2 linked regions of the Symmachiella dynata genome follow. The protein of the gene in region 2 interacts with the protein of the main gene of each other region in a pairwise test. Links are inferred from orthologs where the notes say so. Each region holds a gene or a part of one and is shown on either strand. Other genes may lie near its edges. The genes, in order: nth and aceE.

Region 1 (7,205 bases), 3.4 Mb from region 2 along the record:
CGCGAAATGCTGCCAACAATTCCTCATAACGGCGGCGGCGATCGATGACGGGTGTCGTCACGTAGTGATCGGGCCGCGCTTCTAGCATCCCCTGCTGGTACGAGTCGTCCGCTGGATGCCGAGAGAGGACCCGTGCGCGACAGACGCCCTCGATGTAAATGCAATTCGCCGCTGGCGTAAAAAACGTAGGAGTGACAATCCGCGCCACACAGACGAAATCGTCAACCGCCGAACTCAGCGCGACGGCAAATCGTCCTTGCTCGCGAAGCACGTCGGCCACCATCTGACGGAGCGGTTCTGTGGTGACGGCGATGATCTGCGACGTCCCGGGGAACAGCACAAAGTGAGGTTGCGTAAAAATCGGTAGTGCGCCGCTAAACTGGTCCACGTCGGTATTCGTCGTATGCGTCATAATTCTTCAATCGATGTAGGAATCTGTATCTTCGGAATCAATGTCCGATCAAGTTGCAAATCCGCCGAGGGATCCGTGGCTGCGCGAAGTTCCTGAAAGCAAAACCACAATTGGGCCGCCAAGGTTTCGACGTCGATGCCTTGATAATGTTTGCCATAGGGCTCGAGATAGTTCAGCGACGACCGGTGCATTTTTCGCGCGCCGCCGAGGTTGCCGTTTTCGAAATGAAACAGCGACACGGCTGCATGAATCAGTCCTTGGTAGAACTGTTTCTCCGCACCGACCGTCTCGGTCCAGATCTCCTCCAGGGCATCGTGACAAGCGAAAAACTCTTCGTCATTGAAAAGCCGTAACCCTTCCAGGTATTTTGGGGGGTATTCGTGCGGCCCGTCCATAGCCTGGTGCTCCGACATGCTGAGGGGTGAGGGCTGAGGGGGAAAATGTCGACCGATCACTTCCGAAAACCAGCCACTTCGAAATAACAATATCGAGTCTAAACGCGTTCCCCTGGCAATGTCCATGGCCGTTGTGAGGACAAGCCCGGAGAAATTATGCCCAAGTCCGAATCTACCGACAGCGATGTTGCCAGGAAGCAACAAGGCCGCAAAATCCTGCGTGCCTTAAAGAAGAAATATCCCCTGGCCGAGTGCAGCCTGACGCACGATAACTCCTTTCAATTGCTGGTGGCGGTGATTCTCTCCGCCCAGTGCACCGATGCACGGGTGAACATGGTCGTCCCGAAGTTATTCGACAAGTTCCCCACCCCCGAAGCCCTGGCCGGCGCGTCGCAGAAACAGGTGGAGAAGATCATTCATTCACTGGGTTTCTTTCGCGCCAAAGCCACCAACCTGCGCGGGATGGCCAAGGCGCTTGTGGAAGAACATGACGGCGAAGTTCCTCAGACCTTGGACGAATTGACCGCTTTGCCGGGCGTCGGCCGTAAAACGGCTAACGTGGTTTTGGGAAATGCGTTTGATATCCCCAGCGGATTCGTTGTCGACACGCACGTCAAACGCATCAGCCGCCTGTTGGGGCTGACCAAAAAAACGAACCCCGATCAGATCGAACGAGACCTCACACGGTTGTTGCCGAAATCGAGTTGGATCGAAACGCCGCACCGGTTGATTTTTCTGGGACGTGAAATCTGCATCGCCCGCCGCCCACAATGCGCGGAATGCCCCCTGCTCAAATGCTGCGACCGCACCGGCTTGCCGCCGCTCAACTGACGATCGCGAGAATTCGGATCGACCAAAACCGGAAACTCACCACCGGCCTTTCGCCCAGCGATCCGCCCAGAGATTGACCCGCAACGGCGTGGCATGCCAAAATCATCTGGCGAACTTTGTGCGAATCGGATAGCCTGTGATGGTGTCGTAAAAGGTTATTGCTGAATGAAACGCGCTCTTACCAGATTTCACTGACCGCCGGGGGAGAGCGGAGAATGGACGAAACCACAGAAGAACCAGTTGACGACACCTTGTCGCCTACGAAACGCTTGTTCGGAAGACAAATTCCGTTGGAGCGGGAAACGTTGCTGTTTGTGGTCGCCAGCGCGCTGGATGTGGTGATGACCTGGATCTTACTGAATAAGTACCAAGCCGATGGCTTTGTCGAATCCAATCCAATCGCCCGGTTTTTTCTCGAATCTTGGGGCCCGCGGGGGCTGGTCTATTTCAAATTTGTGATGGTGGCCTTTGTGGCAGTCATTTGCCAGATCATCGCACTCAAACGCGAAGACATCGCCCGCCGCATCCTCTATTTTGCCACCGCTTTGGTCGCATGCGTCGTGATTTATAGCTTTACGTTGCTGGTCCGGTATTCCTCAGCCGTGCCGAATCCCTTTGGGTAATTCGGCGGTTTCCGGCTGCAATCGGGAACACAACGTGACAGGGTCGCCTCCCACGTCTCGCGAGCCAAGAATCACCTGTTTTAAGGTTGCAAACTGCCTGCCCTCGGCATCCGTGGGCCGCTATACTTGCAGCGGTCGCTTGGCCCCAATCGACCTATGCCGACAATAGAATCAATCGCATTTAGAAAGACACGTAGCCGTGCTACATTCCGTCGTGATGGCCGGTGGGAGCGGGACTCGTTTTTGGCCGCAAAGCCGCAAGACGCTGCCGAAACAACTCCTGCCCTTGGCAGGTGAGGCAACGATGTTGCAACAGACCAGCGCCCGCAACGCCCCACTCATTTCGCCTGAGCAAACCTGGGTTGTTACCAACGCGGTGCAGGCTGACGCGACCGCGGCGCAATTGCCCGACGTGCCGCGCGCCAACATCCTTGTCGAACCGTGCGGACGGAATACCGCGCCCTGCATCGGCTTGGCCGCCATTCATCTGTTGCGGCAAGACCCCGATGCGGTGATGTTGGTCGTACCGGCCGATCATGTCATTCGCCCCACAGAGACCTTTCAAAAAGCGGTCCAACGCGCAACCGACGTCGTCGCGAACTCTCCCGAGACCTTTGTACTGTTCGGCGTCCCCCCCACGTTTCCCTCGACGGGATTCGGTTACATTGAACGTGGCGGCTCGTTGTCGGACGGCACGGATGACGCTTATCACGTTGCCTCGTTTCGTGAAAAGCCGGACCGAGAGACAGCGACGGGATTTCTGGACGCCGGCTGCTATTACTGGAATTGTGGAATTTTCGTCTGGCGCGCCGACGCGATTTTGCGGGCCCTGGAGGCTCAACAACCCAATATCTCGCGGCGTTTGGCAACATTGCGAGAATCGCTGGGAACGCCGGATGAAGAAGCGGCACTGCACCGTGAGTTCCCGCAGATGACATCCATCTCCATCGACCACGCGGTGCTGGAACATGCTGAGAACGTGGCGGTCTTAGAAGCGCCGTTTGAATGGGATGATGTCGGGAGTTGGCACGCCTTGGAACGATTGATGGGAGCGGACGAGAATCGAAACGTGATCGATGCTCCGCATTGCGGCGTCGACACAACCGGTTGCATCATTCGCTCAACGGAACAAGAACATCTGATTGGCACGATCGGCATGGAGGACTGCGTGATCGTACATACTGCCGATGCCACATTAGTCGCTCGCAAAGATGACGAAAATGCAATCAAACAATTGGTGGCCTTGATCGAGGAACGGGGCTATGACCGCTTCCTCTGATCCGCCGACGGCGGACACGTTTCCCGTCGAGGGGCGGTTGCTGGGTATTGATTTTGGGACCAAGCGGATTGGCGTTGCCATTTCGACGCCGGAACAAACGATCGCCAGTCCGCTGGAGAACTACAGCCGGCGGACCAAACCGTTGGACGGCGAGTTCCTGTCAAAAATCGCCAACGAATACCGCGTGGTGGGACTTGTCGTCGGCTTGCCGGTGCACATGAGCGGCGACGAAAGCGAAAAATCGCGGCAGGCCCGCAACTTCGGCAAGTGGCTCAGCCATTTGACCAAACTGCCGGTGCGCTACTGGGATGAACGGCATACGTCATTGATCGCCGAGTTGTACCTGCACGAAGCCGATCTGTCGAACAAAAAACGCAAAGCGCGGATGGACATGGTCGCTGCTCAAATCATGCTGCAAAATTATCTCGACAGCGACGACCGCACCGCCGCCCCACAAAGTTTGTAAACCAGCGGATCTAAAAAACATAACCCCGGGAACGCGATCGAAACGATCCGCGGACAGCCATGACAGACACTGATGACAATACGATTCGCCTGGACCAATTCTTAAAATTATCCGGTGCTGCCGGAACGGGGGGGCAGGCCAAGGTATTGATTCAAGCCGGACAAGTCACCGTCAACGGCGAAGTCGAAACACGCCGCCGCCGCAAACTCCGCCCCGGCGACCGCGTGATTGCCGAGGGGGAAGAATACGTCATCACCTCCGACGACGAAGAATAGCGGCGCGACAACGCTACCGGCAGGTCGATTACGCTTCGCCGGTCGAGGGCGGTCCGGCCACCACGCCGAATTCTCGACGTGCTTTTGGTGTTAACAGCAGCCCCAACGGCACGCCGACGAGGAGAATCAACGCTATTGCGACGGTGGCAACCTGACCAAATGATGGATTTTCGATGATTCGACGGCCGAAGGTAACTCTCATACTTTCCGTGCCAGCGAGACACGCGTAGAGCAGCATCAAGATGATTAAAGCGACATAGAAACCCGTGATGCCGATCGTCCAATTGCGGGCGGTGGCGTTGTGACGGATGAGGTGGTGAGCCACCCAGAAGAGCAGGATGAACGTAAAGTCGAAGTTAAGCGAATCGAAGAAGATCGGCGAGATGACCATCGAAGCTATCGACAGCCAGGCAAGAACCTGGAAGTAGCGTCCAACGAATTTACCGATGTCGTTGATAGGCATAATGTGCGAAATATCGGGGCAACGGAACGTCAAGACGATGCTTGGATTTCGGACGACCTGCAGATTAAACCGTATCGGATTCGAACAGAGCAGGCTAGCCCGGTTTATCCCAAAACGGCGCGGCGACTGAGTCGGACTGAAATACTCAATGCGGGAGCGTTTCGACGACCGGTGTGAGCCAAAATTGGGCGAATTCGTAGTACACCAGGATGCCGGTGAAATCGACAATCGCGGCCACAAGTGGGTTGGAAATGAGCGCCGGGTCCATGCCGATTTTCTTAAACACAATCGGCAGCATGGCGCCGATCATCGAACCCCACATCACCATGATGGCCACGGTTGCCGAAACGATGATCGCCGCATCCCAGCCTTGCAGTCCCCAGGCAGGGAAAAATCCGAGCGTGGACAACACCGCTGCGAACATCAGGCCCATGGTTGCCTCGCGAGCTGCGATACGCAACCAATCCGACGGCCCCGCCTCGCCCAAGGCCAACGTACGAATGACCAGCGCCGCCGATTGCGAACCGGCATTCCCACCGGTGGCGATCACCAGCGCAATGAATGTTCCCATCCATTCCACGTGCTCAGAAATCTCTTTATAACTATCCACGACCACGGAAATTCCTTGGGCGACCGTGAACAAAAACAACAACCAGATGCCACGTTTCCAAGTGATGGTCAAAATCGGCGTGGAGAGGTAGCTGTCCTCCAACGGTTCCACAGCACCGGCGCGATGCGCGTCTTCGGTTGCCTCTTCTTGAATAACGTCGATCACGTCGTCGTGCGTGATGATGCCCACGAGGCAATTTTGGTCATCCACAACGGGGATGGCCAGCAGGTCATATCGCCCCAACATGCTGGCGACATCTTCCTGGTCATCGTTGACGTTCACAGAGATCACGTCGTGATCCATGATGTCCGCCACGATCGCATCGGGTTTCGCGAGAATCAATTGTCGCAAAGAGACAAACCCATGCAAATGCCGTTGGTCGTCGAGCACGTAGACATAATAGATCGTCTCTCGATCCGGAGCGATGCGCCGCAGTCGCCGCAAGGATTCCTCAACCGTGATTTCCTGAGGCAGCGACGCATATTCGGTCGTCATGATCGAACCGGCGCTGTTTTCCGGATACGACAGCAGCTTGCGAATGTCGCTGCGCTCCGCTTGTGCGATGAGCGGCAACAACAAATCCACATGCTTAGGGTCGAGACGTTCCAGCAGGTCAACGCGATCGTCGGGGGCCATTTCTTCCAACAGCGCCGAAACCCGTTTGCGGTCCGTCGTGGTGACGAGGTCTTCTTGCTTGGGCAAATCGAAGAAGGTGAAAATTTGGACGCGGCTATTCACGTCGCAATGTGACAACACGTTCCAGATGTCGTCGTTACTCAGCCCTTCAATGACTTCAGCCACCACGCCCGGGTGCAAGGCGGTGCAGAATTCAATCAGACCGGCATCGTCGCCGGAATCCAACATCTCCCGCACTTCGGGCAACAGCAGTGGATTGTACATAACAAGCCTCCTCAACCCCGGACATTGGTGCCGATGGCATATTCGCGTGCTGGCATTTGGGTGTCTCTATAAAACTTGTACTCGGGACTGGCCCCCGCCAATACCCGCGATGCCCAATTCAAAGCTGTTCGAAAACCGAACGGCAGTCGAATCCCGCAACCTCATTTCCACCACAACGCCCCCACATTCCTCGACCGGGCGAATCGTGATGCTGATAGATTTTCACGCGGGGGCAGTTCGACCGGTGCGACATCCGTTGGGCGGATGCCATTGACATCGGAAAGTGAGAATGGTTCGCAAAAAACCCCCCGGCGGACTATATCCAACGGGGGGTTCTGTGATTTCTTGTTCCTGGTCGTCGCCGATCTGCCGCATTTCCAGGTCGTTCGGATCAAGGGACCAAATAACCAGAATTCCCTTCTGGCCACACAGCCCTGTGCGAATGACCGGAATGCATAGGATCGGATCAACGTTTGGAGAACTGGAAGCTCTTGCGTGCCTTTTTTAGTCCATACTTTTTACGTTCGACCATCCGGCTATCACGTGTCAGGTAGTGACCAGCACTCAATGTCTCGTGGAGTTCAGGATTCATCACCTGCAGTGCACGCGCCACGCCCAGCATGATGGCTCCGGCTTGACCGGTCGTCCCGCCCCCTTTGACGTTGACGATCACATCGACGGAATCGGTCATGCTCGTTGCTTCGAGAGGAGCGCCCACCGTGTGACGATCACGTTCGACATGGAAATACTCATCCAGCGGACGGCCGTTAATGGTCACGTTTCCGTTGCCTTCACGGACCCGGACGCGGGCGACCGATGACTTCCGGCGACCTGTTCCCCAGGCGACACCGAATTTGTCGAGGTGTCCGCGAATCACGACAGGTGCCGCAATGGCTTCGGATTCTTCACCCGCTTCTTCCGCTTCGCCACCCAAGTTCAACCCGGCGGCCA
Region 2 (7,638 bases):
CGATGGTGTCGCCGCTGGCATCGACCGGGCCGATGAGGCGTCCCGAGGACGCGTAGTCCGTTTTTTGTCCATCCAACACCGACCAACCGACGAACTCGGCCACCGGGGCGACGCTCAAACTGGAGTTGTCCACGACCGCGTATGCAGCACCAATGCCGTAGCTGAGCACGTTGCCGGCAAAGTCGCGGCCGTTTCGCGGATTGACTCCGCCTTGAATCGGAATCCAATCTTTGAGTTCCGCTTCAATCGTCCAACGATCGGCCGGTTGTGTCAAAAACAACAAGCCTGGTTCAATGCTGGCGTGGCCGGCGGTGAGCCATTTGTCGGGGTCGCCGACGGCGATGTAGTTTTTCAATTGGAACGTCAAAATCGTCGTGTCGGTTTCATACAACGCCCATTTGAAACCGGCGTTGAGGTCGCCGAAGCCGCTGGTGTTGGGGCCGGGACCGGGCACGCCTGAGGGGTTGTTCAAAATGATCGGCGCTTCGATGAACAACGACAGATCATCCATGACAAGTTGTTCGTAATACAGTTTGAAAAACTGAGCATCGATATTGTCGTTGGGTCCCATGTCGCGGGGAGGCGTTTTGCCGCCGAAGACGGTCCAGGTGCTATAAAAATATTCGGCGCGGTCGGCGCGGTTGAAGCCGTAAGCCGAGTCGTAACGGAAGCGAAGTTGCGTCTCCACGATCGCCGGATCGATGTATCCGCCGTTGGCAGCCACGGTCCGCGCGCTGGGAACCAATCCGCTCGGCGCGTTGCTGAAGTTGTATTGCGGCGCTGCCGGCGGAGCGGTGTTGCTCAGCGGTTGCGGCGGCGTTTCGGGAGCGGTGTAAGGAGCGCTCGGCGCACACGAAGCTTGAGGCGCACAGGGATAACCGCCGGCTTGATAGTTGGCCTGCACAGCAGCAAACGGGCTGTCGGGCCGCGTCTGAAAATGCGCCGCCAAGGTCCCCGGTCGCTGCCCGCGCGCCTGAGGATACCCCGCGGCCAACAACGCATCGCCGGTCGTCGCACAGACGCAAACCGCAACGGTCAATTGCCAAATTCGCAACGAAGTCAAACAGCGCGAACTCATTTCTGCACCCCCCATTTCAGCCGGCCGAGAAGACATGCCCTCGTCGCCACCCGCTGCAAAAACGGATCAGGGGCGAAACATAATGACGAGGCATCATTGATAAAGCTTCGGCAAGAACCCCCGCCCAGCGCAGCAGAAAACCCCGAGCCGCTATCTCATTAGAGGACTCACAACGGTCGCCAGGATCACATCGATCAACGAAACTGAGGCGAGTAGCGAAGCGGCGCAAGTTTTACGGGGGGGGGGAGGCGACGGAGCGCGCTCTGGACTAGCGAACAGAGGAAGATCACGAGAGAATCATCTCAGGCGGAATTCGCAAACGACTACCGGGAGAGCGAGCCATCAAAAGCACAGCCACAACTGTTGAACAATACCTGGCCGAATTGCCGGACGACCGTCGCAAAGCGATTGAGGCTGTCCGCGCGGTCATTCTCAAAAACTTGCCCAGCGGTTACGAGGAAGGTATGCAATACGGCATGATTGGTTACTTCGTGCCGCACAGCCTTTATCCCGCAGGCTATCATTGCAATCCTCAAGAACCATTGCCCTTCGCATCCCTAGCTTCGCAAAAGAACTACATGTCGCTCTACCTGATGTGTACATATAGCGATCCGGGACAAGAAACTTGGTTCCGCGAAGCGTGGGCCAAAACCGGGAAGAAACTGAACATGGGCAAATCGTGCGTGCGGTTCAAAAAACTGGAGGACCTGCCACTCAAGGTGATCGGCCAAGCGATCAAACGGGTCTCGGTGAAGAAATTCATCTCTTACTACGAGTCGGCAACCCAAGGCACCAACACTTCTCGACGTCGCAAGTGTTAGTCCGTGGCTGACAGCATGGCACGACCAACTGTGCTGTTCTTGCAACCAACTGGGTTCTTTTCACGTCGTCGGGTGCGGTGGCAGCGAACGCGCTAGCAGGATTGCCCGGCGGAACTGAATTTGTCTTCACAGCACCATTTTGACAAGACAATCCGCTGCAATTCGGCCGATTTGAGAATTTCACCCTTAATAAAATGCGGTATCGCAGGTCGTTGTTGGCGAGAGTAAGCCGTGATGTCCGCCGAAAGGCCGTTCGGACGTCTCAATCGCTGAACAGTCCATGCACTGTGGATTTTGCCGATCGGCTGATACGCAACAAGTCGAAATCAGGCTGGGGCACCTCCTCCGCTTCAAAAAACTGAATAACCGCATGAAAAAAACGGAGGCGCCACATTCCCAAAAACGATAATCTGCGATCTGATCTCCTGATTTTTCGCAAATTTTCGTTTAAAAAAGCGCTCGATTCTCGCAAATAATGCGGATTCAGCCCCATAAACCGTACAGTTGCGGCCTGTTCCCCTGCCAAATCGGCCAGAGAAGGCAATTCCGTTCGCGGATTCTCGAAATTTACCGTGTTTGGGAAAATATCGTTGCGGGCGAAATCGCCGTTATGGCCATAAAAATACGCGGAAATCCTTCGTTGAGACTACGAACATTAATTTCATCCCCTAAAATGGCGAAGAGATGATTGGACGAAGCGATGGATTTCCAAGTCGCGAAGCAAACCTACCCTACTTCCTACGAGACTCAACCAGTGATGGACGAAACACCTCAGGCGATCGATGCGGGCGAATTAGACGAGTGGTTTGAATCGCTCGACGATCTGTTACACCGCCACGGACCCGACGGCGTACGTCAGATGATGTCGGTTTTGCAAGAGCGAGCCTACCAAAACGGTGTGGCCATGCCCTTTACGGCCAACACCCCATATATCAATACAATTCGCCACGATCAGCAGCCTCGTTTCCCCGGCAACCGGGCCATCGAACGCCGGATTAAGAGTCTGATTCGCTGGAATGCGATGGCCATGGTCGTTCGCGCCAACGCTGCCAGTTCGGGCATCGGCGGGCATATTTCCACCTACGCCTCCGCTGCGACGCTGCTGGAAATCGGTTTCAATCACTTTTTCCAGGCCCGCAACGAAGATCAATTCGGCGATTTCGTCTACTTCCAAGGTCATGCCGCGCCCGGAATCTACGCCCGCGCATTTCTGGAAGGCCGGTTGACCGAAGAACAGTTGATCCAATTCCGGCAAGAAATCCCCCGTGGCTCGGGACTTTCCTCCTATCCGCATCCCTGGCTGATGCCTGATTTTTGGCAATTCCCCACGGTTTCGATGGGCCTGGGACCGATTTCCGCGATTTATCACGCGCGGTTTTTGCGGTATTTGGAACATCGTGGACTGGCCGACACGTCAAAATCACATGTGTGGTGTTACGTCGGTGACGGTGAAGTCGACGAGCCAGAAACGCTGGGAGCCATTACTTTGGCCTCCCGCGAGCATCTCGACAATCTGATCTTTGTGATCAACTGCAACTTGCAACGTCTGGATGGACCGGTCCGTGGGAATGGAAAAATCATCCAAGAACTAGAAGCCGCCTTTCGTGGTGCTGGCTGGAATTGCCTCAAAGTCATCTGGGGCAGCGACTGGGATCCGCTGTTGGAAGACGACGAAGACGGCTTGTTAGTCAAACGCATGGGTGAAGTCGTTGACGGCCAATACCAGAAATATGTGGTCGAAGGGGGCGCCTATATCCGCGATCACTTCTTTGGCGAAAACAAAGAGTTGCACGATCTGGTCGACCACCTGTCGGACGAACAGTTGCAAAAACTCAATCGCGGCGGACACGACCCCGAAAAGGTCTTTGCTGCCTACCACGCAGCGGTCAACCACGTCGGCGCACCGACGGTTATCCTGGCCAAAACCATCAAAGGTTATGGACTGGGCGAAGCGGGTGAAGGCCGCAACATTACACACCAACAGAAAAAATTGAACGAAGAGGAACTGCGCGAATTCCGCTCACGATTCGCCATTCCGATCGGCGACGAAGAGGTCGCCAAAGCTCCGTTGCATCGGCCCGCCGATGACAGTCCGGAGATGGAGTATCTCTTGAAACGACGGGAAGCGCTGGGTGGATTTCTCCCCGCCCGGACGCCCACCACCGACCGTTTGGAGATTCCGCCGCTCGATAAATTCGACAAGAAGGTGTTGCACGGTGGCGTCGAAATGGCGACCACCATGGCCTTCGGTCGGATCATCAGCGACTTACTCAAGGATAAGAACATCGGCAAACGGATCGTCCCGATCATTCCCGATGAAGCCCGCACCTTTGGTATGGAAGCGCTCTTCCGCCAATGCGGAATTTATTCTAGCAAGGGACAGCTGTACGAACCGGTCGATGCCGATCAGGTGCTCTACTACAAGGAAGCCAAAGACGGCCAAATTCTCGAAGAGGGAATTAACGAAGCGGGAGCAATCTCGTCCTTCATCGCTGCCGGGACCGCCTACAGCAACCTCGGCGTGAACATGGTTCCGTTTTACATCTACTACTCGATGTTCGGCTTCCAACGCGTTGGCGATTTGATCTGGGCCGCGGCGGATTCCCGCACCAAAGGTTTCCTCGTGGGGGGAACCTCCGGTCGGACGACGCTCAATGGTGAAGGGTTACAACACCAGGATGGCCAAAGCCAACTGTATGCCACGACCGTCCCCAATTTGCGAGCATATGATCCCGCCTACTCTTATGAAGTCGCCGTGATCGTTCAAGACGGGCTACGGAGAATGTACGGCGAAGGAGAGGAAATCTTCTACTACATGTCGGTCTACAACGAAGTGTACGACATGCCGGCGATGCCCGAAGGGGCGGAAGAGGGGATTCTGAAAGGACTGCATCCCCTTTCCCCAAAACCGGCCGACAAGTCGTCCTCGCAACGACCGCAACTCTTTGGCAGCGGGCCGATTCTACGCGAATCGCACCGCGCACAAGCCATTCTCAGCGAGAAGTACGACATTGAATGCGACGTCTGGAGTGTGACCAGTTACAGCGAACTCTCCCGCGATGCACAAGCGGTCGAACGTTGGAATCATCTGCATCCTGACGAAAAACCGCAACACAGTTTTCTGGAGACGTCACTCAGCAATCACTCCGGGCCATTTATCGCCGCCAGCGACAATGTCCGTTTGGTACCCGAACAAATCCGGCAATGGATTCCGGGTCGCTACGTGACCTTGGGCACCGACGGTTTCGGCCGCAGCGCCTCGCGGGAAGCATTGAGAAGGCATTTTGAAATGAATGCTGAAAATATCGCGTTCGCAACGCTTTCGGCATTGGCGGCCGACGGCCACTTTGACAAGTCCCGACTGTCCGAAGCGATCAAAGCGCTGGGAATTGATCCGGAACAGGTTAACCCGGCTTGCGCGTGAGAATTGTCCGCACGTCGCCGATGACTTATGGTGGAACCAGCGGACCAGCGGACATCTGCCTGTACACGTAGATTCAACATACGACTAAATTTTAACGAAATAACACTATGTCGATTGAATTTCGTCTCCCCGAATTGGGAGAAAATATTGCCGAAGCTGAGGTTGCCGAATTGCTGGTCAAGGAAGGGGACCGAATCGAAGCCGAACAGTCGGTCATGGAATTGGAAACCGAAAAAGCGGTCCTTGAGTTACCTTGTCCACACGCTGGCGTAGTGAAAAAAATTCACTTTAGCGAAGGGGACAGCGTCTCCGTGGGCTCGGTGATTCTAACGATCGACGAAGAGGCCGCAGCGCCCTCCGGTGATGAATCCGAGACGAAACAGGACGAAACTGCCGCCGCCGAGAAAGAACAAGCTGAGCCTGAACCGGCTGCCGCCAAAACCGAATCGGCACCGGCCCCAAAAGAAGCAGCCCCCGTCGCGGCCGCCTCTCACACACCAACGGTTCAGCCGGCGATGGAGGCAACCGCGCCCGATCACCGTCCACCGCCTCCAGCAGGCCCCGCCACCCGCCGTTTTGCTCGAAAACTGGGCGTCGATCTGCACGAAATCAACGGTACCGGACCGGGCGGACGTATCGTCCAGGAGGATGTTGAAGGCTACGTGAAATCGCGTCTGCAAAACTCCGCTGCGACCGGTGGTTTGCGAACCGCCCCTCCCCTGCCCGACTTTTCACAATTTGGTCCGATCGAACGCAAACGGTTGAGCAAACTCAATCGTACCGCAGCCGACCAACTCAGCACGTCGTGGCAGGTGATTCCGCATGTGACGCAACATGATTTGGCCAACATCACGGAATTGGAGAAAGTCCGCAAACAGTTTATGTCGACCAGCGGCAAGAATGGCCCGAAAATCACGATGACGGCCATCGCTCTCAAAGCTTGCGTGCAAATCCTCACCGAAATGCCGCACGTCAATAGCAGCCTGGATATGGAATCGGGGGAATTGATCCTCAAGCAGTACTATCACATCGGCGTTGCGGTCGACACCGATCACGGCTTGGTCGTCCCTGTGATTCAAAATGCGGACCGCAAGTCGATCATGGAAATTGCGGACGAACTCGCCCAACTCGCTGAAAAAGCGCGGGAGCGCAAGTTGGTCTTGGCCGAAATGCAAGGGGCCACCTTTACCATCACCAACTTGGGAAGCATCGGGGGCACGGCGTTTACTCCGATCGTGAATTACCCGGAGGTGGCGATTTTGGGATTATCGCGCGCTCAACCCCAACCGGCGCTCGTCGATGGCAAATTAGAAGAACGGATGATGATGCCAATGTCGTTGTCCTACGACCACCGCGTGATTAACGGAGCCGACGCGGCAAAGTTTGTCGTGCGTCTCTCGGCCTTACTCGCGCAGCCCTTCGGCCTGTTGGCAAACGTCTAAACGCCAATCGCTTGGAGCGGACTGTTATCAGCACCTTCCTTTGAACGAGCGCACCGGGCGGGTTTTGAGACTTTTCTTGAGCACAACTGTAACGACCACAAGAGAAATACGATATGTCTGATACGGAACTCGTCGTTTTGGGCGGCGGCCCCGGCGGTTACCCCGCTGCATTTGCGGCGGCCGATGCCGGAATGAAAGTCACCTTGGTTGACGAAGGCGTCAAACCGGGCGGAGTCTGCCTCAATCGTGGCTGCATCCCCTCCAAAGCCCTGTTGCACGTGGCACGGCTAATCAACGAATCAAAGGAGTCGGCCGACTGGGGTGTGACGTTTCAACCTCCGGAGATCGATATCGACAAAATCCGCGATTGGAAAAATCGCGTCGTTGGCCAACTCACCGGCGGCATCGAAGGACTTTGCAAAGCGCGGGGCGTCGAACTCGTTCGCGCGCGGGGAACGTTCCTCGACTCCAATACGTTGGAACTCAAAACCGAAGAAGGCGAGACGAGCAAGCTCACCTTCGACAAGGCGATTATCTCCACCGGGTCTTCCCCGGTCATTCCCGGTCCCTTGCGGATTGATGACCCCCGCATCATGGATTCCACCGGCGCCTTGGCGCTGGAAGACATTCCCCAGCGACTGTTGGTCGTCGGCGGAGGATACATCGGCCTGGAAATGGGCACGGTTTACGCCGCCCTCGGTTCCAAAGTCACCGTTGTAGAAATGACCGACGGACTGTTGCCGGGTGCCGACCGCGATCTCGTGCGGCCATTGGCCAAGCGAATCGATTCTCAATTCCATTCCGTACTGCTCAACACCAAGGTCGAAAAGCTGGTCCCCGGCAAAGATGGCATTACCGTCGAACTATCGGGCG

What was found.
Region 1: the proteins of aceE (region 2) and nth interact in binary tests that used the Escherichia coli proteins (3 or more experiments, as listed by UniProt). The link is inferred for Symmachiella dynata from one-to-one orthologs.

What each region holds. Positions count from the first base shown.
Region 1 is NZ_CP036276.1:832,497-839,701, reverse strand. The notes cover bases 1-2,800. They hold nth (endonuclease III), read left to right. Parts: upstream 1-963; coding sequence 964-1,638; downstream 1,639-2,800. Other genes in these bases: Mal52_RS03150 (mannose-1-phosphate guanylyltransferase), read left to right, coding at 2,461-2,800; Mal52_RS03155 (DUF5658 family protein), read left to right, coding at 1,854-2,261; Mal52_RS03165 (DUF309 domain-containing protein), read right to left, coding at 409-807; Mal52_RS03170 (LON peptidase substrate-binding domain-containing protein), read right to left, coding at 1-412. In the rest of the region: more of Mal52_RS03150, read left to right, coding at 2,801-3,540; Holliday junction resolvase RuvX, read left to right, coding at 3,524-4,006; Mal52_RS03140 (RNA-binding S4 domain-containing protein), read left to right, coding at 4,066-4,281; Mal52_RS03135 (hypothetical protein), read right to left, coding at 4,310-4,744; mgtE (magnesium transporter), read right to left, coding at 4,890-6,254; rpsI (30S ribosomal protein S9), read right to left, coding at 6,721-7,205. UniProt on the Escherichia coli protein: DNA repair enzyme that has both DNA N-glycosylase activity and AP-lyase activity. The DNA N-glycosylase activity releases various damaged pyrimidines from DNA by cleaving the N-glycosidic bond, leaving an AP (apurinic/apyrimidinic) site.
Region 2 is NZ_CP036276.1:4,216,032-4,223,669, forward strand. Bases 2,291-5,523 are described here. They hold aceE (pyruvate dehydrogenase (acetyl-transferring), homodimeric type), read left to right. Parts: upstream 2,291-2,656; coding sequence 2,657-5,323; downstream 5,324-5,523. Other genes in these bases: Mal52_RS15905 (2-oxo acid dehydrogenase subunit E2), read left to right, coding at 5,431-5,523. Also shown: Mal52_RS15890 (transporter), read right to left, coding at 1-1,078; Mal52_RS15895 (DUF1801 domain-containing protein), read left to right, coding at 1,420-1,899; more of Mal52_RS15905, read left to right, coding at 5,524-6,765; lpdA (dihydrolipoyl dehydrogenase), read left to right, coding at 6,879-7,638. UniProt on the Escherichia coli protein: Component of the pyruvate dehydrogenase (PDH) complex, that catalyzes the overall conversion of pyruvate to acetyl-CoA and CO(2).